2 regions of the Pseudazoarcus sp. NS34 genome follow, and region 1 is predicted to be linked to the other one. Evidence: riboswitches for the same ligand, from Rfam matches in the RefSeq annotation. Region 1 holds a riboswitch; the other holds the start of a gene.
The links. Region 1 has a riboswitch for cobalamin ahead of AC6H0N_RS05995 (ribonucleoside-diphosphate reductase subunit alpha). Riboswitches for the same ligand answer to the same signal wherever they lie in the genome.
Positions count from the first base shown of each region.

Region 2: linked by a shared signal. The riboswitch ahead of AC6H0N_RS02020 (TonB-dependent receptor domain-containing protein) and the one ahead of AC6H0N_RS05995 (ribonucleoside-diphosphate reductase subunit alpha) in region 1 are both predicted to bind cobalamin.

Region 1 is NZ_BAAKIZ010000001.1:1,249,836-1,261,351, forward strand. It holds gene AC6H0N_RS05990 (RelA/SpoT family protein) at 1-963, shown strand, start outside; cobalamin riboswitch at 1,034-1,241, shown strand; gene AC6H0N_RS05995 (ribonucleoside-diphosphate reductase subunit alpha) at 1,388-4,168, shown strand; gene AC6H0N_RS06000 (ribonucleotide-diphosphate reductase subunit beta) at 4,204-5,316, shown strand; gene AC6H0N_RS06005 (cysteine-rich CWC family protein) at 5,334-5,549, shown strand; gene AC6H0N_RS06010 (YaiI/YqxD family protein) at 5,549-5,995, shown strand; gene AC6H0N_RS06015 (hypothetical protein) at 6,005-6,391, opposite strand; gene AC6H0N_RS06020 (GAF domain-containing protein) at 6,415-6,909, opposite strand; gene AC6H0N_RS06025 (hypothetical protein) at 7,003-7,338, opposite strand; gene AC6H0N_RS06030 (MBL fold metallo-hydrolase) at 7,487-8,431, shown strand; gene AC6H0N_RS06035 (Fur family transcriptional regulator) at 8,438-8,917, opposite strand; gene dksA (RNA polymerase-binding protein DksA) at 9,057-9,497, shown strand; gene AC6H0N_RS06045 (CobW family GTP-binding protein) at 9,511-10,587, shown strand; gene AC6H0N_RS06050 (sigma-70 family RNA polymerase sigma factor) at 10,595-11,458, opposite strand; gene AC6H0N_RS06055 (carboxymuconolactone decarboxylase family protein) at 11,460-11,516, opposite strand, start outside.
Region 2 is NZ_BAAKIZ010000001.1:402,587-414,102, reverse strand. It holds gene rfaD (ADP-glyceromanno-heptose 6-epimerase) at 1-521, opposite strand, end outside; gene rfaE1 (D-glycero-beta-D-manno-heptose-7-phosphate kinase) at 518-1,483, opposite strand; gene AC6H0N_RS02055 (diguanylate cyclase domain-containing protein) at 1,565-2,293, opposite strand; gene AC6H0N_RS02050 (nicotinate-nucleotide--dimethylbenzimidazole phosphoribosyltransferase) at 2,360-3,379, opposite strand; gene AC6H0N_RS02045 (histidine phosphatase family protein) at 3,435-3,986, opposite strand; gene AC6H0N_RS02040 (adenosylcobinamide-GDP ribazoletransferase) at 3,971-4,741, opposite strand; gene cobT (nicotinate-nucleotide--dimethylbenzimidazole phosphoribosyltransferase) at 4,756-5,796, opposite strand; gene bluB (5,6-dimethylbenzimidazole synthase) at 5,933-6,646, shown strand; gene cobU (bifunctional adenosylcobinamide kinase/adenosylcobinamide-phosphate guanylyltransferase) at 6,650-7,174, opposite strand; cobalamin riboswitch at 7,228-7,456, shown strand; gene AC6H0N_RS02020 (TonB-dependent receptor domain-containing protein) at 7,571-9,409, shown strand; gene AC6H0N_RS02015 (FecCD family ABC transporter permease) at 9,521-10,501, shown strand; gene AC6H0N_RS02010 (ABC transporter ATP-binding protein) at 10,501-11,277, shown strand; gene cobO (cob(I)yrinic acid a,c-diamide adenosyltransferase) at 11,306-11,516, shown strand, end outside.

The sequences.
Region 1 (11,516 bases):
ATCCTGTCGATGCCGCGCGGCTCGACCCCGGTCGATTTCGCGTATGCCGTGCACACCGACATCGGCAACCGCTGCGTGGCCTGCCGCATCAACACTGATCTGATGCCGCTGCGCACCGAGCTGCACAACGGTGACCAGGTCGAGATCATCACCGCCGCGCACGCCAACCCGAATCCGGCCTGGCTGACTTACGTGCGCACAGGCAAGGCGCGGGCGCAGATCCGCCACTTCCTGAAGAATGCTCACAACGAGGAATCGGTGGCGCTGGGCGAGCGCCTGCTCAACCAGGCGCTGCGTCCGCATGGCCTTGCGCTTGGCCAGATCAGCACCTTCGCGTGGGATCGCTTCCTCAAGGATCGCGGCGTCAAGAGCAAGAAGGATGTCTATTCCGAGATCGGGCTGGGCAAGCGCCTGCCGGTCATCGTCGCGCGCCGTCTGGTGCAGGCGCAGGAGCAGGAATCCGGCCGACCCGACGTCATCAAGCCCAAGTCCATCTCGCCGATCCAGATCAGCGGGGCCGAAGGCATCGCGGTGCAGTTCGGCAGTTGCTGCCAGCCGATTCCGGGCGACCCGATCATCGGCGTCATCCGCAAGGGCAAGGGGCTGGAAGTGCACCGTCACGATTGCACAGCGGTGGCCAAGGTGCGCGGCGACCGCGGGCGCTGGGTGGACGTCGAGTGGGAGCCCGCGCACGAGCGTTCCTTCGAGGTCACGCTCAAGATCATCACGCGCGAAGGCCGCGGCGTACTGGCGCGCGTTGCCAGCGCAATCGCCGAGGAAGACTGCAACATCCAGAACGTCACGATGGACAACGAGCAGGGTGTCTACATCGCGCTCAACATCACCATCCAGATCCGCGACCGCATGCATCTGGCCACCGTGATGCGCGGCGTACGCCGTGTTCCCGAAGTGATGCGCATCGGGCGCATCCGCAGCGACGGCAGCTTTGGCCGCAGCATGTAGTAGTTTTTTGCACACAACCTACTAGGGGTAGTGTGTAACCGCGCTTGACCTCCTCCGCTTCAGAATCCAGAATCCAATCCAGCTTCACGGTTGCCCGGCTCCACGGCCGGGCATGAAAAGGGAATCCGGTTTAATGCCGGAACTGCCCCCGCAACTGTAACCGGCGAGTCTGTCGCCCTCCCCATGCCACTGGGCCCTGCATTTCGGTGCACCCCGGGAAGGCTGGCGACAGATCATGACCCGGAAGTCAGGAGACCTGCCGTGCTGCCACTTCCTTCAACGCAATCGGGGCGGGGTGCCCCGGCGAGGACATGGCTTACACCATCTCTCTTGTCCGTCCGACGACCGTATTCCGCCGTGCCGTGAGGCCGGCGGTTGCCGCGTGTTTGTCCGGAGCTCCCCGCACGTCACTCCAGGAGCTCCCATGGATCGCCCTCAGCTAGACCTCTCGCTGCCCCCGTTCAAGGTCATCCGCCGCAATGGTTCGGTGGTCGACTTCCATCCCGGCAAGATCGCCGTTGCCATGAGCAAGGCCTTCCTCGCGGTCGAGGGGGGACACGGCGCGTCGTCGACGCGTGTGCGCGATGTCGTCGGCAAGCTCACCGAAGTCGTAGTCGCGGCACTGGCGCGGCGCAAGCCCGATGGCGGCACCATCCACATTGAGGACATCCAGGATCAGGTCGAGCTCGCGCTGATGCGTGGCGGCGAGCAGGAAGTGGCGCGCGCCTACGTGCTGTACCGCGAAAAACGTTCCGCTGAACGTGCGCTGGAAGCGCCGCGCAGCGCGCCCGAGCTGCATGTGGAGGTCGACGGTCGGCGTGAGCCGTTGCAGCGTGAGCGTCTGCTGCGCATCGTCGAGGAAGCCTGCCTCGGGCTGGCTGACGTGGCGGTGGCGCCGGTGGTCGATGCGGCCATGCGTGATCTGTACGACGGCATCCCGTTGGGTGAAGTGCACAAGGCATTGGTGCTCGCCGCGCGCGCACTGATCGAGCGTGAGCCGGGCTACAACTACGTCACCGCCCGCCTGCAACTGCACCAGATCCGCCTTGAAGTGCTGGGCGAGGAGGTGGCGCAGAGCGACATGGCGGCGCGCTACGCTGAGGCCTTTCCGGCCTACGTGAAGATCGGCGTCGAGGCCGGGCTGCTCGACCCGCGTCTGGCGCAGTTCGATCTGGCCCGCATCTCGGCCGCGCTGGATGCCTCGCGCGACCTGCAGTTCGGCTACCTCGGTCTGCAGACGCTGTATGACCGCTACTTCCTGCACGTCGACGAGCGCCGCATTGAGCTGCCGCAGTGCTTCTTCATGCGTGTGGCGATGGGTCTGGCGATCAGCGAGATCGACCGTGAAACGCGCGCCATCGAGTTCTACGAAGTGCTCTCGCGCTTCGACTTCATGAGCTCCACGCCGACGCTGTTCAACGCCGGCACGCTGCATTCGCAGCTGTCGTCGTGCTACCTCACCACCGTGTCCGACGACCTCGACGGTATCTTCCAGGCCATCAAGGAAAACGCGATGCTGCAAAAGTTCGCCGGTGGTCTGGGCAACGACTGGACGCCGGTGCGTTCGCTGGGCAGCCGCATCAAGGGCACCAACGGCAAGAGCCAGGGCGTGATTCCGTTCCTGAAGGTGGTCAACGACACCGCCGTGGCGGTGAACCAGGGGGGCAAGCGCAAGGGCGCGGTGTGCGGCTATCTGGAGACCTGGCACCTCGACATCGAGGAATTCCTCGACCTGCGCAAGAACACCGGCGACGACCGCCGCCGCACGCACGACATGAACACCGCGCACTGGATTCCCGACCTCTTCATGAAGCGGGTGCGCGAAGACGGCCAATGGACCCTGTTCTCGCCGGCCGATGTCCCCGACCTGCACGACCTCTTCGGCCAGAAGTTCGAAGCGGCCTATGTGGCCTATGAAGCCAAGGCGGATGCCGGCGAAATCCGCCACTTCAAGCGCGTGCCGGCCGTGCAGCTGTGGCGTCGCATGCTGTCGATGCTGTTCGAGACCGGCCACCCGTGGATCACCTTCAAGGACCCGTGCAACCTGCGCTCGCCGCAGCAGCACGTCGGCGTCGTGCACAGCTCCAACCTGTGCACCGAGATCACGCTGAACACCTCCGACACCGAAATTGCCGTGTGCAACCTCGGCTCGGTGAACATGCTGGCCCACCTGAAGGACGGCCAGCTCGATCACGAAAAGCTTGCGCGCACCATCAAGACGGCCATCCGCATGCTCGACAACGTCGTCGACATCAACTTCTACGCGGTCGGCAAGGCGCGCAACTCCAATCTGCGCCACCGCCCGGTCGGCATGGGCATCATGGGTTTCCAGGATTGCCTGCACAAACTGGGCATTGCCTACGCCTCGCAGGAAGCCATCGAGTTCGCCGACCGTTCGATGGAGGCCATCGCCTACCAGGCCTACAGCGCCTCCAATGAGCTGGCGCGCGAGCGCGGCGCCTATTCGACCTTCCGCGGCAGCCTGTGGGACAAGGGCATCCTGCCGCTCGATTCGGTCGACCTGCTCGAGCGCGAGCGCGGCGTACCGGTCGAGCTTGACCGCTCCAGCACGCTCGACTGGGATGGTCTGCGTGCGCGCATCCGCGAATACGGCATGCGCAACTCCAACTGCATCGCCATCGCCCCGACCGCCACCATCGCCAACATCATCGGTGTGTCGGCCAGCATCGAGCCCGAGTACCGCAATCTCTACGTCAAGTCGAACCTGTCCGGCGAATTCACCGTGGTCAATGAATCGCTGGTGGCCGAGCTCAAGGCGCGCGGTCTGTGGGACGAGGTCATGATCTCCGACCTCAAGTACTACGACGGCGCGCTGGGCAAGATCGAGCGCGTACCCGAGGACCTGCGCGTGCTCTACGCCACGGCTTTCGAGATCGATACCGCCTGGATGGTGGAAGCCGCAGCACGGCGCCAGAAATGGATCGACCAGGCGCAGTCGCTGAACATCTACGTCGCCGGCGCCTCGGGCAAGAAGCTGCACGACACCTACATGCTGGCGTGGAACCGTGGCCTCAAGACCACCTACTACCTGCGTTCGCTGGGTGCCACCTCGGCCGAGAAATCCACCGGCAGCGGCGGTGAGCTCAACGCCGTGGCGGCCACTGTTTCGGCCGTAAGCGCTGCCCAGGGCGGCGAGCCCAAGTTCTGCGCCATCGACGATCCCGACTGCGAAGCCTGCCAGTAAGCCGCTACGCACACGACACAAAGCAAGGACAAGACATGCTCGATTTCGAAGACAACATCGCGGCCGCCCCGGCGGCACCGCAAGCCCCCAGCCCCAACCCTGCGGCGCAAGCCACCGCCGCGCCCGAAAGCCAGCGCGTGCGCGCCTCCGACAAGCGCGCCATCAACGGCGCCACCGACGTGAACCAGCTCGTGCCGTTCAAGTACCACTGGGCGTGGGAAAAGTATCTGGCCGGCTGCGCCAACCACTGGATGCCGCAGGAGGTCTCCATGCAGCGCGACATCGCGCAGTGGAAAGACCCCAACGCGCTCTCCGCCGACGAGCGCCTGATCGTCAAGCGCAACCTCGGCTTCTTCGTCACCGCCGATTCGCTGGCGGCCAACAACATCGTGCTCGGCACCTACCGCCACATCACCGCACCGGAGTGCCGCCAGTATTTGTTGCGTCAGGCCTTTGAAGAGGCCATCCACACCCACGCCTATCAGTACATCGTCGAGTCGCTGGGGCTGGACGAGGGTGAGATCTTCAACGCCTATCACGAGGTCGACAGCATCCGCGCCAAGGACGACTTCCTGATCCCCTTCATCGATACGCTGACCGACCCCAACTTCCAGACCGGCACGCCCGAGACCGACCAGCAACTGCTGCGCTCGCTGATCGTCTTCGCCTGCATCATGGAAGGAATCTTCTTCTACGTTGGCTTCGTGCAGATCCTCGCGCTGGGCCGCCAGAACAAGATGACCGGCGCGGCCGAGCAGTACCAGTACATCCTGCGTGACGAGTCGCTGCACTGCAATTTCGGTGTCGACCTGATCAACACCATCAAGCAGGAAAACCCCCACCTGTGGACGCCGGCCTTCCGCGAGGAAATCCGCGAGCTGATCATGCAGGGCGTGGCGCTGGAATACCGCTACGCCGAAGACACCATGCCGCGCGGCGTGCTTGGGCTGAACGCGCCGATGTTCAAGGAATATCTGCGCTTCGTGGCCAACCGTCGCTGCCGTCAGATCGGTGTGGACGAGGTCTATCCGGGCGCCGACAACCCCTTCCCGTGGATGAGCGAAATGATCGACCTGAAGAAGGAAAAGAACTTCTTCGAAACCCGTGTCACGGAATATCAGACGGGGGGGACGCTGGCCTGGGATTGATCGGTTAAGCTCGGCGCATGAACGCCCCGACCCCGATTCCCATCCCGGCCACCGAATGCCCGCTGTGTGGCGGCCCGAATGCCTGCGGGCCGGCCGGCAGCGGGAGTTTCGACGTGCCGTGCTGGTGCACCACCACGCCGATCCCGTTAGCCCTGATCGACAGCCTGCCGGAAGCCGTGCGCGGCAAGGCCTGCATTTGTGCCCGCTGCGTGGCGCGCCACGAGGCCGCGTGATGCACATCTGGGTCGACGCCGACGCCTGCCCGGTGGCCGTGAAGGACATCCTGTTCCGCGCGGCGCAACGCACCGGCCGCGAACTCACACTGGTCGCCAATCAGATGCTGCGCGTACCGGCTGGGTCGAATATTCGCGCAGTGCAGGTGCCCGGCGGTTTCGATGTCGCCGACGACTGGATCGTCGAGCGTGCCGTCGAGGGCGATCTGGTGGTTACGGCGGACATTCCTCTGGCGGCGCAGATCGTCGAAAAGGGTGCGATTGCGCTCAGCCCGCGCGGCGAACGCTACGGCAAGGAGAACATCCGCGAGTTGCTCGACCTGCGCAACTTCATGGACACGCTGCGCAGCACCGGGGTGCAGACCGGCGGGCCAGCCGCCTTCGGTCAGGCGGACCGTCAGAAATTCGCCAACGCGCTCGATCGACTGCTTGCGCAGGCGCCTTGAGCCGGCCTTTCAGTGCCCCATGGCTGTCTTGCCGGGGGGTTGAAGCAAGGCGTCCATTGCGGACAGCACGGTCTTTACCTTGAACGGTTGCAGCAGCAGATGTCGGATGCCGAGCGAGAAGATCTCGCTGGCAAGCGCGTGATCGCAGTGGTCCGCGATCAGCGCGATGCCGACATCCTTGTCTGTGAAAGCCCGCCCTGCGCGCACCGTCTCGATCAGTTGGAGCGCGTCGCGTTGCCCGTCGAGATGCAGGATCAGCGCATCGAATTTGCGTTCCATCAGCTGTTTGCGCGCTGAAGCGAGGTTCGAGACTTCCTGCACGTCAGCCAGCCCGGCGCTGCGGGCGGTGATCGACACGGTTTGACGCAGAAGCCCGTTGGCCTCGGCCAGCAGCACGCTGGGAGCGCGTCGTGGCTTGTTCACGAGTCGCTCCCCAGCAGAAGTTCGCCGAGGATCAGATCGCGCAGGGATTCGAGGATGCGCAGGTCCATGTCATCGAGCTCGCGAGGTTCGGTGTCGATGACGCACAAGGTGCCGAGTACCAGCCCGTTCTCCAGGCGCAGCGGCGCCCCGGCGTAAAAGCGGATGCCGGGCGGACCAGTGACGAGCGGATTGTCGGCAAAGCGCGCGTCAAGCCGGGCATCGGGAACCATCAGCGGTGTATCGGCGTGCAGCGCGTAGGCACAGAAGGCGTGTTCGCGGCAGGTTTCACACGCATCGAGACCGACGCGGGCCTTGAACCATTGGCGATCCGCATCGACCAGCGAGAGCAGCGCAATGGGGACGTCGAACTCCGCTGCGGCGAAGCCGACGATGCGGTCGAAGCGTTCATCCGGCGGGGTGTCGAGAATCAGCAGCGCGCGCAGCGCAGCCAGTCGTTCTGGTTCGTTGTCCGGCAGGGCGGCGGCAGGCATGGTGGGCGCGGCGTCGTGGAAAGCTTCAGTCTAGAGCACTTCGGGCCGCAGTATGAGCCCGCAACGGCGCACGTTGCGGGCGTGTCAGGCCGCTCAGGCGGCCTTCTTCTGCCGGAAGAAGCCGGACGGGCCGGAGGTCAGGCCCGGAGTGCGGCAGAAGCGGAAGTAGCCGCCCAGACCGATGGCGTCGTGCATCGCATCGATGGCGTTGATGCCGACAAAGGTCTCGTCGTCCGCGTCGCGCACGTGGATGGTCTTCCTGACTGCGTCGCTGGAGCAGCCATACTCTTCGGCCTTGGTGCCCGAGGCGATGTCGACGAGCGTCATCAGCCCGGCCCTGTCCTTGGCCTTGAGTTGCTCGACTTCGAGCCTGCTGGCCAGGTTGCCGCTGTCGTATACGACGGTGAGCGGAGTTTTCGCTGTGCTCATGGAATTCTCCCTTTCTAAGACTGGAACAAGGTTTGCACTTGGGTGCCCCCGTATTAAATGGGCCCGACCGCGCGATTTCAAGTTTGCCGCCTCGACAGGTGTTGAAGCGAGTTTTAGCATATGCCGATATAGCAATAATTGGAGACCGATGATGCGCGCCTTCGCAACCCGCCTGCTGCTGGCCACCTGCCTGCTGGCAACGCCGCTGGCACACGCCATCGACATGACCCCGGTGCAGGTCGCGCCGCATAGCTGGTATGTGCTCGGCAAGGCCGGCATGGCGTCTTCGGCCAACGAGGGTTTCATGTCGAACGCGGGTTTTGTGGTTACCGATGAAGGCGTGGTGGTGCTGGACGCGCTCGGCACGCCGGTGCTGGGCGAGCAACTCATTGCCGAGATCGCGAAGGTCACCGACAAACCAATCCGGCTGGTTGTGGTGAGCCACTACCACGCCGACCATTACTATGGACTGCAGGCCTTCCGCGAGCGCGGCATCGAGATCTGGGCGCACAAGGCCGGCGCGGCCATTCTGGGTTCGGAGGAAGCGGTGGCCCGCCTCGAGCAGCGCCGTGCCGACCTCTTTCCCTTTGTCGACGAAAAGACCGTGCCGACGCCGGCGGACCGCTGGCTTGATGATGAGGGCGCGGAGCTTCGTCTTGGCGGCGTCACCATGCGTGTGATCTATGTCGGCCCGACGCATTCGCCCGACGACGTGGTGCTGCATGTGGTCGAGGATGATCTGGTGTTCGCCGGCGATCTGCTGTTTCGCGGGCGGGTACCGTTTGTCGGCAACGCCGATACGCGTGGCTGGCTCAAGGCGCTGGACCGCTTGCTGGAAATCGACGCGAAAATCCTCGTCCCCGGACACGGTCCGGTGTCGAAAAACCCGCAGGCTGATCTGGTGATGACGCGCGACTATCTGCGCTACCTGCGCACCGAGCTGGGCAAGGCCGTGGAGGAAATGAAGTCCTTCGACGAGGCCTATGCCGGTATCGACTGGAGCGCGTGGGAAAAGATGCCGGCCTTCCGCGAGGCCAACCGCCTCAACGCCTGGAACGTATTCATCCAGATGGAACAGTCGTCGTTGCGCTGAACGCGCTTAAGACGGCTTGGCCTTGCTCGCGGCGCAGGCGCCGCACACCGCGCTGAGCTCGATTTCCGGGCTGGCCAGCGTATGGCCGGCCGCCTTCAGGCCCTTCATCAGGCCTGCCAGCGCCACGTCATCGTGCAGTTCGGTGATGGTGCCGCACTCCGGACACACCAGAAACAGCACCGCCTTGTCGTGCCCGTCGTGGTGACAGGCGACGAACTGGTTGGTACGAGCGATACGGTGCGCCAGACCCTGTTCGATGAGGAAGTCGAGTGCGCGATACACCGTCGGCGGCGTGGCCGAGTGGTGCACCTTCTTCATGCGGTCGAGCAGGTCGTAGGCCTTGATGCCGCCGGGCTCGTCGAGCAGCAGGCCGAGCACGGCACGACGGATCGGCGTCAGGCTGGCGCCGCGCGCGCGGCAGCGGTCGGCAGCATCGTCCAGCGTGAGTTCTTCGCAGCAGGAGGTGGTGTGGTCGTGTTGGCTCATGGGCGTGCACATGATAGCCCGTGGGGGCGCAGTAGATGGCGTTCGGGCTGTTGCATCCTTTCAGCTTGGTGTATCGTCCCCCGCCGGAAGCTTTTTGGCAGTCGTCCGGAAGGCCGGACAAGCACCAGGGAAAGTAACGATGAATGCGATCAAGAATGACGCCGTCCGCCCGCTGACCAAGGAAGAACTGTTGGCAGCGCCGGAAGAAGAATATATGTCCGAAGCGCAGCTCGAGTTTTTCCGCGCCTTGCTGCAAGCCGAGCGCCAGACGCTGGTCGACTCCGCACGTGAGACCACCCAGCATCTGCAGCAGGAAAACGAAGTCGCTGCAGACTGGACCGACCGCGCCACGGTCGAAGAAGAGCATGCGCTGGAGCTGCGCGTGCGCGACCGCGAACGCAAGCTGCTGAAGAAGATCGAGCAGTCGCTGCGTCGCATCGACGATGGCAGCTACGGCTGGTGCGACGAAACCGGTGAGCCGATCGGCATCCCGCGTCTGCTCGCCCGTCCGAGCGCCTCGCTGAGCCTCGAAGCACAGGAGCGCCACGAGGCGCTCGAGCGCGTTTCGAAGAAGTCCTGAATCAGTTGCTGACGTGACGGACGAACGCCGCGTCCCGGTCGTCGTCCTCACCGGCTTTCTCGGGGCCGGCAAGACCACCCTGCTGAACCACCTGCTCGGCACTCCGGCGCTGAGTGGCACGGCCGTGCTGATCAACGAGTTCGGCGACGTCGCGGTGGATCATCACCTCGTCGACAAGATTGACGAGACGCTGCTCGTACTCGATGGCGGCTGCATCTGCTGCAGCGTGCAGGGCGATCTGGTGCGCGCCCTCAAGAGCCTGTTCAAGCGCGCCGCGCAGCGCGAAATCAGCCTGGAACGGGTGCTGATCGAGACCACCGGCCTGGCCGATCCGGCTCCGGTGGTGCACACCCTGATGGAAGAGCCGTTCATTGCCGCGCGTTTCCGTTGCGACGGGGTGATCACGGCCGTCGACACTACTCACGCCGAAACCCAGCTCGACAACGAGCGCGAGGCGCAGCGTCAGGTCGCCATGGCCGACCGCCTGCTGCTCACCAAATGCGACCTGTCGACGCCGGAACAACGCGCTGCGCTGGCCGACCGTCTGGCGCAGCTCAATCCCGCAGCACCGCAGATCGAAATCTTCGGCGGACAGGCGCCCGACGGCGCCCTGGCCGGCTGCGGGCTGTACGACCCGTCGGCAAAGCTGCCTGATGCGGCCGCATGGCTGGGTGAGGAGGCCGTACGCCGCCAGGCCGCGCTGGGCACCACGCGCTATGCACCGGCCGGCGCTGCGCGCGCCGCGGCGACGCCGCATCACGACAGCGACGTGAGCAGTTTTGTACTGACTTTCGACCAGCCGCTCGACTGGCTCGGCTTCTCTGACGGGCTGGGGCTGCTGCTGCACGCCTGCGGCGAGCGCGTGTTGCGTGTGAAGGGGCTGCTGAACGTTGTCGGCGACCCGTTGCCGCGTGTCGTGCAATGTGTGCAGCACGCTGTGTACCCGCCGTCGTCGTTGCCGGCCTGGCCGGCAGAGGGCCCCTATGCCGACCGGCGCAGCCGCATCGTCTTCATCGGCCGCAAGCTGCCGCGCGCGGACATCGTGCAGATGCTCGCGAGCTTCAGCGGACAGCAGCCGGTCGAATCCTGACTTCGCCTCAATCCACGCCGAGTTGCGCGCGCAGGCGCGCCAGCTTGTCCGGGTTGCGCACGACGTAGATCTCGGCGATCTGCCCGTTCTCTATGGCCAGCGAAGTGGTCTGCAGCACGCCGCCGGCTTCCAGCGTGATGAAGGCCGGCAGGCCGTCGAGCGTGCCGCGCCACAGCACCGGCGGCCGTGCATGGCCGCTCTTGCGCGCCAGCCCGCACATCAGTCGTGTGACCTTGTCGCGGCCAAGAATGGGGCGCAGCGCGGCGCGCACCTTGCCGCCACCGTCCGAGTGGAACACCGCGTCCTGCGTCAGCAGGGTCTGCAGTGCCGCATGGTCGCCGCTGCGCGTGGCGAGAAAGAAGGCATCGGCGATCTTCGCGGCGTCCTGCGCAGGCAGTTTGAAGCGCGGCCGGTCGGCACGCACGTGTGCGCGGGCGCGATGCGCAAGCTGGCGGCATGCCGCCGCATCGCGCCCGATGGCCTCTGCAACTTCGTCGAAGCTTGCGCCGAACACGTCGTGCAGCAGAAACGCCGCGCGCTCCAGCGGCGTCAGGCGTTCGAGCGCGATCATCAGCGCCGGCATGGCGTCTGCCGTGTCGTCGGCGTCGGGGTCGAATACCGGCTCGGGCAGCCACGGCCCGATGTAGTCGGCCCGCGACACGCGCGCCGACTTCAGCACGTCCAGACTCAGCCGCGTGACGATGCGCACCAGAAAACCCTCTGCGTCGCGCACCGTCGCGTGGTCGGTATCGGCCCAGCGCAGCCACGCGTCCTGCACCACGTCCTCGGCTTCGGCCATCGAGCCGAGCATGCGGTAGGCAATGCGCAGCAGTCGGCGGCGCAGTGGCGTGAAGACGGCGGCCGGGTCCATGTCAGCTCGGGTGGATCGAGCGGAAGCCGACGGCAAAGCGGTTCCACGCGTTGATGGT
Region 2 (11,516 bases), 850 kb from region 1:
TCGCGCGGGCCATACACGTTGAAGTAGCGCAGCCCGACGACCTGACCTTCCAGGCGGTGCTGCATGCGGCGCAGGTGGCAGTCGAACTGGAACTTCGAGTAGGCGTACATGTTGAGCGGCTGCTCGAACTCGCGCGCTTCGCGGAAGTTGGGGCCCATGCCGTACACCGAAGCCGACGAGGCGTAGATCAGCGGCACGCGGGTCGGCGCGCACCAGTCGAGCAGGGCCTTGGTGTAGTCGTAGTTCACGCCCATCACGAAGCGGCCGTCCCACTCGGTGGTGGAGGAACAGGCGCCTTCGTGGAAGATCGCTTCGACCGCGCCGAAATCCTGACCGCCACGGATGCGGGCGATGAAATCGTCCTTGTCCATGTAGTCGGCGATGTCGGCGTCGTTGAGGTTGAGGCACTTGCGGCCGTCGGACAGATCGTCGACGACCAGGATGTCGTCGATGCCACGGGCGTTGAGGCCCTGCACGATGTTGCTGCCGATGAAGCCGGCGCCGCCGGTAACGATGATCATGCTGATTCTCCGGAGGGTGCGTTTTCGAGGCCGCGTGCGAGTTCTTCAGGGCTGACGCTGGCCGTGCCGAGCTTGCCGACGACGACGCCGGCCGCGACGTTGGCCAGCATCATCGATTCGGCCAGTGACTGCCCGCTGGCCAGCCCAAGGCCGAGCAGGGCAACCACCGTGTCGCCGGCGCCGGTTACGTCGAACACGTCGCGTGCATGTGCCGGCAGGGTCAGCGCTTCGCGGCCGCGCTGCAAAAGCGTCATGCCGCGCTCGCTGCGCGTGACCAGCACCGCTTCGAGGTCCAGCGCTTCGCGCAGCGCCTCGCCGCGCGACACCAGGGTGCCGTCATCGGCGCAATGGCCTACGACGGCTTCGAACTCGGACAGATTCGGGGTGATCACGGTGGCGCCGCAATAGCGTCCGAAGTCAGTCCCCTTGGGGTCGACGACCACCGGCACGCCTTGTTCCCGCGCAGCGCGGATCAACGAGCCGACCTGCGCCAGCGTGCCCTTGCCGTAATCGGACAACACCACCGCGCCGGCGCCGGGCAGGGCCGCCTCAAAGGCGCCTTCGACGCCGGCTGAATCGAGCACCGCGAAGCTTTCCTCGAAGTCGAGGCGGATGAGTTGCTGATGGCGGCTGATGATGCGCAGCTTGGTGATGGTCGGGTGGCTCGGCGCTTCGATGAAGCGGCACTCCACGCCGGATTCGGTCAGCCGGCTCTTCAGCAGCGCGCCGGCTTCGTCGCGCCCGATCAGGCCGACCAGTTCGGCCTGGCCGCCGAGCGAGGCGATGTTGAGCGCCACGTTGCCGGCGCCACCGGCGCGGAATTCATCCTGTTCGACCTTGACGATGGGTACGGGCGCTTCGGGCGAGATGCGGTTGGTCGAACCGTGCCAGTAGCGGTCGAGCATCACGTCGCCAACGACGATGACGCGGCCGGAGCCGAAATCGGGAAGTGGAGCGGACATTGCGTGGCGCTTGCCTGTGCAGTGGGCAGAACCGGATTATTTCACGATAAGCGCATGGCGCGGCAGATGCGCCGCCGCGCCTCAGACGCTCTTCTTCTTGGGGGCTGGCGCGTGGGCCGCTTTGTGGTTCTTGCGCGCCTGCGACAGGCCGTGTTCCGCCGCGCGCAGCAGGGCTTCGGCATCGCTGCCGTCGGTCGGATACAGCGCGCTGCTGACGCGGACTTCAAGCTGGATGCTCTGATCGTCGAGCTCGAAGGGCTCGGAGAACACGCGTATGACCGATTCCTGCGCGCGCTCGATGTCCTCGCGCTCGAACACGCCTTCCAGCGCAATCGCGAAGCGGTCGCCCTTCAGGTGTGAAACGGTGTCTTCAGCGCGCATCCCCTCGCGCAGCTTGCGTGCCACGGCAATCAGCAGGCGGTCGCCGGCCTGACGGCCAAGCCGTTCGTTGAGCGCCCCGAACTCCTTCAGGTCGAGTACCAGCAGGCCCAGCCGAGAGTTGTGGCGCTGGCCGCGCACGATGGCATGGTCGATGCGTTCGGTCAGCAACACCCGGTTGGGGATGCCGGTGAGCGGGTCGCTCAGCGACAGGTCTTTTTCGAGCCGCTCCATTGAGGCCAGACGTGCACGCAGCACGTCGACTTCACGCGATCGCTCGGTCAGCCGGGCAGCCAGATCATCCTGGGTGGCCGTGGCGGAAACGCTCTGCGGCATGATCTGCCCGTGATCGCGCTTGCGCAGGCGGGCGAGGGCGAAGCCCGCGGCAATGCCGATCAGCAGACTCAGCAGCAGGGGGAGCAAATCAGGCACGGCCACCTCGGGGTGTCATTCGGGGAGAGCAGGAAATTATACGGGAGCACTCGGTATTGCCCGAAGCTAGTGCCCACTGCCCTGGCCTGCCGGTGCTACGCCGGCGCGCTCGTGCAGGCAGGCCGCGGCGGTACGTAGCAAGGGCACGCACAGCGCCGCGCCGACGCCTTCGCCGGGCGCCAGATCGCGGTCGAGCAGCGGGGCGGCGCCCAGCGCTTCGGCAAGGTGGATTTCGCCCTCGTTGGTGGCGCGCGTGGCGTGCACGCAGTAGTGCGTGACGGCCGGGGCAATGCGCCTTGCGGCCGCCAGTGCGGCGCTGGCCACAAAGCCATCGAGGATCACCGTGACGCGTTTCTCGGCCGCGCCGAGCAAGGCGCCGACCATCATCACCAGCTCAAACCCGCCGAACTCCTTGAGTGCGTCGAACGGGTCTTCGATGCGCCCGCTGCGCGACAGCGTGCGTGCCAGCAGGGCCCGCCGCCGCGCCTGGGCATCGGTGCCCGTGTCCGGTGCGGCGGCCGCGAGCAGTTCGATGTCGATGCCGGTCATGCAGTGGGCAAGCAATGCCGCCGAGGCTTCCGCGCCGACGCCGATCGAGCTCAGGCCGAGCACATTGCCGTCCTGCGCGGCGAAGTCGTGGGCGAGGTTGCGGCCGTGTTCCAGCGCGCGCTCGAGTTGCGAGCGCCACATCGCCGGTTCCAGCGCGTAGTTGGCGGTGCCGTGTTCGATCTTGGCATTCACCAGACCATGCCGGCTGCTGAAGTCATGCCCCACGCCGGCGTCGATCACCGACAGCGCCAGCGCCATTTCGCGGCACGCCGCATTGAGCAGCGAAGTGCCCGCCAGCATGCGCTCGACGCCTTGCCAGGTGAGCTTCTGCGGAAGCGATGACGCGCCGGCTGCGATCGCGCCCTGATCGCCGGCGAAGATCGCAATCATCGGGCGTCGCACGCGCGGCTGCAGCGTCTGCTGCACCAGCCCGAGCTGCAGCGCCAGCGTGGCGATGCGGCCGGGCGGTACGCCGTCGAGGCGGGAGCTGAGGGTGTCGTACAGGCTTGCGTCGGGCGGATCGATGCGGAACTGCATGCGGGAAGCCTCCGAGGGACGTCCGGGCCAGTCTAGCACCGTGCGCCGGGAGGTTTCAGCGGTTGAACCACTTCAAGGTGGTGCCCCAGTCGGCGATGTCGATGCGCGTGCTGTGGGCAAAACCGAAATCCAGCGCCAGCCAGCGCTCGCGCGGCAGCCCGAGCAGGTGGCCGGCGATTGCACGAAGGGGGCCGCCGTGGGCAACCACCACCACCGGCACGGCGGGCGCGGAGGACTGCAGATCGGTCAGCCAGGCCAGCGCGCGAGCGGCCATCTCGGCCGACGATTCCCCGCCCGGCGCGCGAAAGCCGAAGGGGTCGTCGACCCAGGCGTCGATGGCCGAACCCAGCGCGTCGTAGCGCTGCAGTTCCCACTCGCCGAAGTGCATTTCGGCCAAACGCGGGTCGATGCGCGGAGTTCCGATGGCCTCGGCCAGCAGGCGTGCGCGCTGCAAGGGGCTGGCGTGCAGCTCGAACTCCGCCGGCAGCAGCGGGGCGAGCCGGGCGGCGGCGATGGCGGCCGATTCGACTAGGCCGACATCGCTCGATCCGTAGCAGGTGCCGGGCGCCACGTCCGGGCGCGGGTGGCGGATCAGATGGAGTTCCATGTCGCCAGAATCGCCAGGTAGCAGGCCAGTTCGGTGAGTTGTTGCGCAGCGCCCAGGCAGTCGCCGGTGTAGCCGCCGAGGCGGCGCTGGAACAGGCGCGCGCAGTACAGCGTGACCAGCGCCACGACCGCCATCGTCAGCAGTGCAGCAGGCAAGCCGAGCAACAGCAAGGGGGCTGCGCCGGTAGCGGCGGCAATCATCAGCTCGCGGCGCGAGAGCTTGCGCGCCAGCGGTTTGGCCTTGGCGAGTTCGTCTTCGCGCACGTATTCGAGCGTGTGGATCAAGCTGGTCGAGGCCAAGCGCGAAAAGGCGTGCGCGACGATCAGCGCGGCGGCCAGCGCCCACGCGCCATGTTCGGCCAGCGCCACCAGCGCCGCGGCCTTGGCGAGCAACATCAGCACCAGCCCGACCGCGCCGTAGGTGCCGATGCGCGAGTCCTTCATGATGGCCAGCACCTGCAGGCGCTCCCAGCCACCGCCGAGGCCGTCGCAGGCATCGGCCCAGCCGTCTTCGTGGAAGGCGCCGGTCAGGCGGATGGTGACTGCGATCGACAGCACCACCGCCACGGTGGTCGGCAGCACCGTCAGCGCCAGCGCGGCGGCGACGGCGCCGGCCGCCCCCACCACCCAGCCGACCAGCGGAAAGTAACGCGCTGCGTGGTTGAGCCGCTCGGGTGACCAAGGCACCCAGGCCGGCACCGGAATGCGCGTGAAGAAGCCGAGCGCGGTGAAGAACAGCTCCAGCTCTTCGCGCAGTCGGGGCGGCAGCGTCATGCGGATTCACGCCCCGAGACGCCGGCCGATTCGAAACTCGCCATGTCGCTGAGAAAGGCGCTGGCAGCCTGCAGCAGCGGGAAAGCCAGCGCCGCGCCGGAGCCTTCACCCAGCCGCATGCCAAGCTGCAGCAGCGGCTCGACGCCAAGGTGGTCAAGCTGCAGCGCGTGGCCGGCCTCGTCGGAGCAGTGCGCGAACACGCAGTATTCGAGCACTTCGGGCACGATGGCCTGTGCGGCGAGCAGCGCGGCGGTGACGATGAAGCCGTCGACGACGATGAGCATGCGTTTCTCGGCCGCGCCAAGCATGGCGCCCGCCATCATGGCGATCTCGAAGCCGCCGTACTGCATCAGCGCGTCATACGGGTTGCTTGGACGGCCACCGCGCGTCAGCGCCTGTTCGAGCAGTGCGCGCTTGCGCAACAACCCGGCGTCGTCGAGTCCCGCGCCGCGGCCGGTGACCTCGGCCAGCGGCAGGCCGGTGAGGCAGTGTGTGAGCAGCGAGGCCGAAGCGGTATTGCCGATACCCATTTCGCCCAGACCCAGCGCATTGCTGCCGGCGGCGGCCGCAGCGTGTGCGAGCTGGCGGCCGCGCTCCAGTGCTTGTTCCAGCGCGTCCGGCTCGATGGCGCGGGTTTCCAGGTAGTTGGCCGTGCCGTGCGCGAGCTTGGCGTCGATCAGGCCTTCGCGCGGCCCGAAGTCGTGCGCCACGCCGGCGTCCACCACCGATAGCTGCAGCCCGGCGAGTCGCGAGAAGACGTTGATGGCCGCGCCTCCGGCGAGGAAGTTCTCGACCATCTGCCAGGTCACGTCCTGCGGATAGGCCGAGATGCCGGCCTTGACGGCGCCGTGGTCGCCGGCGAACACCAGCATGTGCGGGCTGCACAAACTCGGTTCGGTAGTGTTCTGGATCAACCCGAGTTGCAGCGCCAGCGCCTCGATGCGGCCCAGCGCGCCGAGCGGCTTGGTCTTGGCGTCGATGCGCGCCTGCAGGGCGGCGGTGAGGCGTCGGTCGAGCGGCAGGATCTCGAAGGGCATAGTGGTTGCTGTGGGAGTGAAGCGGCGGATGGTAGCACCGGCCGACGCCCGCTCACGATGCCGCGGGCCTTGTCCGCATGCCTGCAGGCAGAGTAAAAGACGTGCTCTTCGAACGGGCTGCGATACAGGCACACTTATGAACGACGACCAGGGCAACAGCCATCGCTTCAACGACGCCGAGCGGCATGGTGTGTATCGCGCCATCTTCGAGCGTCGCGACGTGCGTGCCCAGTTTCGCCCCGACGCGCTGCCCGACGCGGTGCTGGCCCGTCTGTTGCAGGCCGCGCATCACGCGCCGTCGGTGGGTTTCATGCAGCCCTGGGATTTCGTGCTGGTGACGGACCGCGAGGTGCGCGCAAAGGTGAAAGCCTGCTTCGACCGCGAGAACGCTCGCGCGGCGACGCTGCACGAAGGCGAGCGCGGCGTGTTGTACCGCCGCCTCAAGCTCGAAGGCATTCTCGAAACGCCGCTCAACCTGTGCATCACCTGCGATCGCAAACGCGGCGGCACCCATGTGCTCGGCCGCAGCAGCATGCTCGACACCGATCTGTTCAGCACCTGCCTGGCGGTGCAGAACCTGTGGCTCGCAGCGCGCGCCGAGGGCGTCGGCGTGGGTTGGGTCAGCATCATTGATCCGGCCGAGCTGGCGGAGCTGCTGGGACTGCCCGACGGCGTCTATCCGCTGGCCTATCTGTGCCTGGGCTATGTGGACGAGTTCCTCACCGAGCCGGAATTGGCACGTGCCGGCTGGCGCGAGCGGCTGGACCTGCATTCGCTGGTGCATCGCGACCGCTGGGGTGCCGGGCTGGCGCAGGACGATCCGCTGCGGCCGGCGCTGGATGCGCTGTGAAACTCAGCCCTTGAGCGCGAGCGGCAGCCCCGCCGCAACAAACGTCACCTTGTCGCAACGCTGCGCCACGGCCTGATTGAGCCAGCCGGCTTCGTCGCGAAAGCGCCGGCCGAGGGGTGTTTCGGGCACCAGGCCAAGGCCGGTTTCGTTGGCGACCAGCAGCACCGTTCCGGGCAGCGTCGGCACCAAGGTCAGCAGCGCGTCGCGTTCGCGAGTCAGCACCGGTTCGCGCGCTGCCGTGCCGTCACCGAGCAGGTTGGCCAGCCACAACGTCAGGCAGTCGACGATCACCACGCGCCCTGCGGCGGCTTCGCGTCGCAGCGCATCGGCCAGCGCCAGCGGCGCTTCCACGGTGCGCCAATCAGCGGGCCGATCAGCCTGGTGACGGCGGATGCGCTCCGCCATTTCCTCGTCCAGCGCCTCGGCCGTGACGATGACGCAGACCGGCCCGCCGTGCGCGCGGGCGAGCTGTTCGGCGTGGCGGCTCTTGCCCGAACGGGCGCCGCCGAGAATCAGGTGGGAACTCATGCAAGCTCAAGTGGTCGCGGGCGTTTCAGGCTATCATGCGCGCTCGCCCCACGAGGGGCGAACGTGTTTCAGGTGCCTGACAGCGGTTCACGCTCGAAGGGTAAACGGGAAACAGGTGAGCGACGGAAACCTCCGCGCGATGCCTGTGCTGCCCCCGCAACGGTAAGTGGAAGCAAGGCGCATCAAAAGCCACTGGACGAGAGTCCGGGAAGGCGATGCGTCGGACGATGCAGTGTCGTCCAGCCCATGAGCCCGGATACCGGCCTGCCACACATCGGCGAAGTTCCGCGGGGTGGCGGCGCGACCTGTTTGACCTGGTTTCTCACTCCCTGGATCTTCGAATTTGTTCTGGTTCGGCCGCGCGGGGACGCACGGCTGGCCGTCAGGGAGTTGTCCATGCAGTTCAAGATCAAGCTCGCCGCGCTCGCGGTGGCATCTGTATTTCCGTTCAACGTTTCTGCCCAGAGCGAGGATTCCGCGCTGGAGCCGATCATTGTCACGGCAACCCGTCAGGCGCAGTCGGCTGACGAGGTTCTGGCTTCGGTCGACGTCATTGATCGTGCAGAGATTGAGCGCGCCGGGCAATCCACTCTGGTGCAGATGCTGGCCGCCCGACCCGGTGTGCAGGTGACGTCCAATGGTGGCCGCGGCGCATCTTCTTCGGTCTTCATACGGGGCGCCAGTTCAGGTCACACCCTGTTGCTCATTGATGGCGTGCGCGTAGGCTCGGCAACGGCCGGTGCGCCCACCTTGGAGATGATCCCGCTGGCGCTGATCGAGCGCGTCGAGATACTGCGCGGGCCGGCCAGTGCGCTGTACGGCGCGGATGCCATCGGTGGCGTGATTCACATCATCACGCGCCGAGGCAACACCGAAGGTGTGACGCCGCGCCTGCGTATCGGTGCAGGCAGCCAAGACAGCTATTCCGCGAGCGCGGGCGTGTCCGGGGCAGCCGGACGTTTGCGTTACAACTTTGATGTCGGTCATGACCGCACCCGCGGTTTCGATTCCATGCCGGACGCCAACGGTGGGACGGACAGCGATCGTGACGGCTTCCGCAACGACTATGCAAACGGTTCGCTTACCCTGGGTTTTCGAGAGCGGGACGAGGTTGGTCTGTCGTTCTTCCATTCTGACGGGCGGAATCAGTTCGACGATGGGCAGTCCTACGATTCCCGCATCGACAAGCGGGTTGAGTCGGTCGGTGTGCACATGCGCAATCAGCTCACCGCCGATTGGATTAGCACCCTGCGTCTGAGTCAAAGCAAGGATCTGTCGCACACAAGGTCTTCGGCGTCGAGTTACTACGAGTACGACACGCGCCAGCGTCAGGTGAGCTGGCAGAACGACGTGGTCTTCGCCGGCGGCATGCTGATGGCTGCGATCGAGAGGCTGAAGCAGGACATCACCAGCACCGGTAGCTATGACCTTACCAGCCGTACGCTGGATTCCTTCCAGTTGGGCTGGGGTGGGCAGTTTGGCCAACATGACGTGCAATTCAACGCACGCCGGGACCGCAGCAGTCAGTTCGGCGGTGAAACCACGGGGTCGGCAGCCTGGGGGTATCGCCTCACTCCTGAATGGCGAGTGCGCGCCAGCGTCGGTACGGCTTTCCGGGTGCCGACCTTCAATGACCTGTACTTTCCGCTGGAGTGCTTTCCGCCTTTTGGCTGCTTCGGTGGGAACCCCGATCTGCAACCAGAAAAGGCCGTTAACCGCGAGGTCGGTGTAACGTACGAGCGTGGTGTGACAAGCGTCAGTGCGACCTATTTCAACAACCGCGTAAGCAATCTCATCGTCTGGGGTAACACTCCGGACAACGTCGGCAAGGCCAAGCTGGAAGGGTTGGAACTGGGCTTGTCCACGGTCGTGGCGGGGTTCAATCTGCGGGTCAGTTACGATTACCTCAATGCACGCGATCTTGATGTCGGCGACCGTCTGGCCCGCCGTGCTCGCCATTCTGGGTCGCTGGCAGTTGATCGTAATATCGGCGACTGGCTGTACGGCGTTGAATGGCGCGCGCAAGGCCCTCGCTACGATGCCGTGCCGAATACTTCGGCCAATCGACTCGGTGGTTATGGCGTGACGAACCTGTATGCGCACTACGCCCTGACGCCTGACTGGAAGCTCGAAATGCGGGTGAACAACGTGTTCGACAAGAGTTATCAGACGAGCCGAGGCTTTGCCACCGAAGGTCTGAGTGCATTTGTCGCGGTGCGCTACGCTCCGCGTTAATTCGAGGCTCATGACCACGTGCGGCTCACCCGAGATATTGCAACGACACCCGCTCGGGTGTCGCCGCGCCTTGCTTTGTCGTTCTGAGCCTGAGCAGGCGGTGCGCGTCTGATGTCGGGGCGCGTCCGTCTGCTGATCATTCTCGCCGCGCTCGCGCTGTCCGGCGTGGGCGCGTTGCTGTGGGCGCTCACCGCGGGTGAGTTCGCCGTCTCTCCTTTAGCGGCCCTGGCGGCCTTGTTCGGCTCGGCTGGCGGCATCGAATCCGACGTCGTGCGTCATCTGCGCCTGCCGCGTGCCGTTGCCGTGTTCGCCTGCGGTGGCCTGCTGGCGCTGGCCGGCGCGCTGATGCAGGTGCTGCTGCGCAATCCGCTGGCGGATCCCTACATTCTCGGCATCTCGGGCGGTGCGGCCGTCGGCGCGCTGTTCGCGATGATGATCGGGCTGGCGCCGTGGATGGTCGACGGCGCAGCCTTTGCCGGTGCGCTGGGCGCCATGTTGCTGGTGTTCGGGCTGGCGCACGGCGATGGCTCGTGGACGCAGACGCGCCTGCTGCTCACCGGTGTGGTCGTGGCCGCCGGCTGCGGTGCGCTGGTGTCGCTGATGCTCTCGCTGGCCACCGACAGCCGCGTGTATTCCATGCTGTTCTGGCTGATGGGTGACGCCAGCGGGGCAACGCAACCCTGGCCGGCGCTGGTGGTGCTGGGCCTGGCGCTGGTGGTGCTGGCGCCGTTCGCGCGCGACCTCAACGTACTCTCCCGCGGCGAAGATGGCGCACGCGCGTTGGGCGTGGATGTGCGCATGCTGCGCTACCTGCTGTATGCGCTGGCGTCCATGCTCACTGCCGTTTCGGTGACGCTGATCGGTTCGGTCGGCTTTGTCGGTCTGATCGTGCCGCACCTGGTGCGGCTCGTCATCGGCAACGACCAGCGCGTGCTGTTGCCAGCTGCCGCGCTGGCGGGCGGCACCTTGCTGACCATTGCCGACACCGCCGCGCGTACCGTGCTCTCGCCCATCCAGTTGCCGGTGGGCGTGCTCACCGCTCTGATCGGCGTGCCGCTGTTCCTGTTTCTGCTTTCGCGGCGGATGCGCTGATGGTCGCCGACGAGATCCTGCTCGACATCGATCAACTCGCGCTACGCATGGGTGAGCGCTGGTTGTGCTGCGCCTTCAGCCAGCAGCTGCGCGCTGGCGAGGTGCTGGTGCTGCTCGGCCCCAATGGCGCCGGCAAGACCACGCTGCTGCGCACGCTCGCCGGCCTCATGCCGCCCGCGGCGGGCAAGCTGTCGATTGCCGGTCGCGCCGTGGCCGACTGGCCGCCGCGCGAACTGGCGCGTCTGCGTGGCTACCTGCCGCAGCAGCAGCCGGATCTGTTTCCGTCCAGCGTGCTCGAAACCGTGCTGGTCGGCCGCCACCCGCATCTGGGGCGCTGGGGTTGGGAGGGCGAGCAGGATGTCGCGGTCGCCGAGGCCGCGCTGCGCGAGACCGGCATGCTGGATTTCGCCGCGCGCGACGTGCAGACCCTGTCCGGCGGCGAGCGCCAGCGCGTGGCCATCGCCGCGCTGCTGGCGCAGGCGCCGCGCCTGATGCTGCTCGACGAACCCACCAACCATCTCGACCTGCACCACCAGATCAGCACCCTCGAACTGCTGCGTGACCGCGCTGCGCAAGGCTGCGCGGTGGTCACCGTGCTGCACGACATCAACCTCGCCGCACGACTGGCCGACCACGTCGTGCTGTTCGATGGCCGCGGTCAGGTGCTGGCCGGCGCGCGCGACGAGGTCCTGCGCCCGGACGTGCTGGAGCAGGCTTTCTCGCAGCCCATGGACTGCATCGAACACGCCGGCCGGCGCATTTTCGTGCCGCGCTGACCCCGTTTCTTGTTTTACCGGAGTACCTATGACCGACGAAACCGCCCGCAACCAACGCCACGCCGAGCGCATGAAGCGCAAGAAGCAAGTCATCGACGCCAGCATCGCCAAAGCCACCGAGGAGCGCGGCCTGCTGCTGGTGAATACCGGCAACGGCAAGGGCAAATCCAGCGCCGCCTTCGGCGTGCTGGCGCGCGCGTTGGGCCACGGCATGCGCGCAGGCGTGGTGCAGTTCGTGA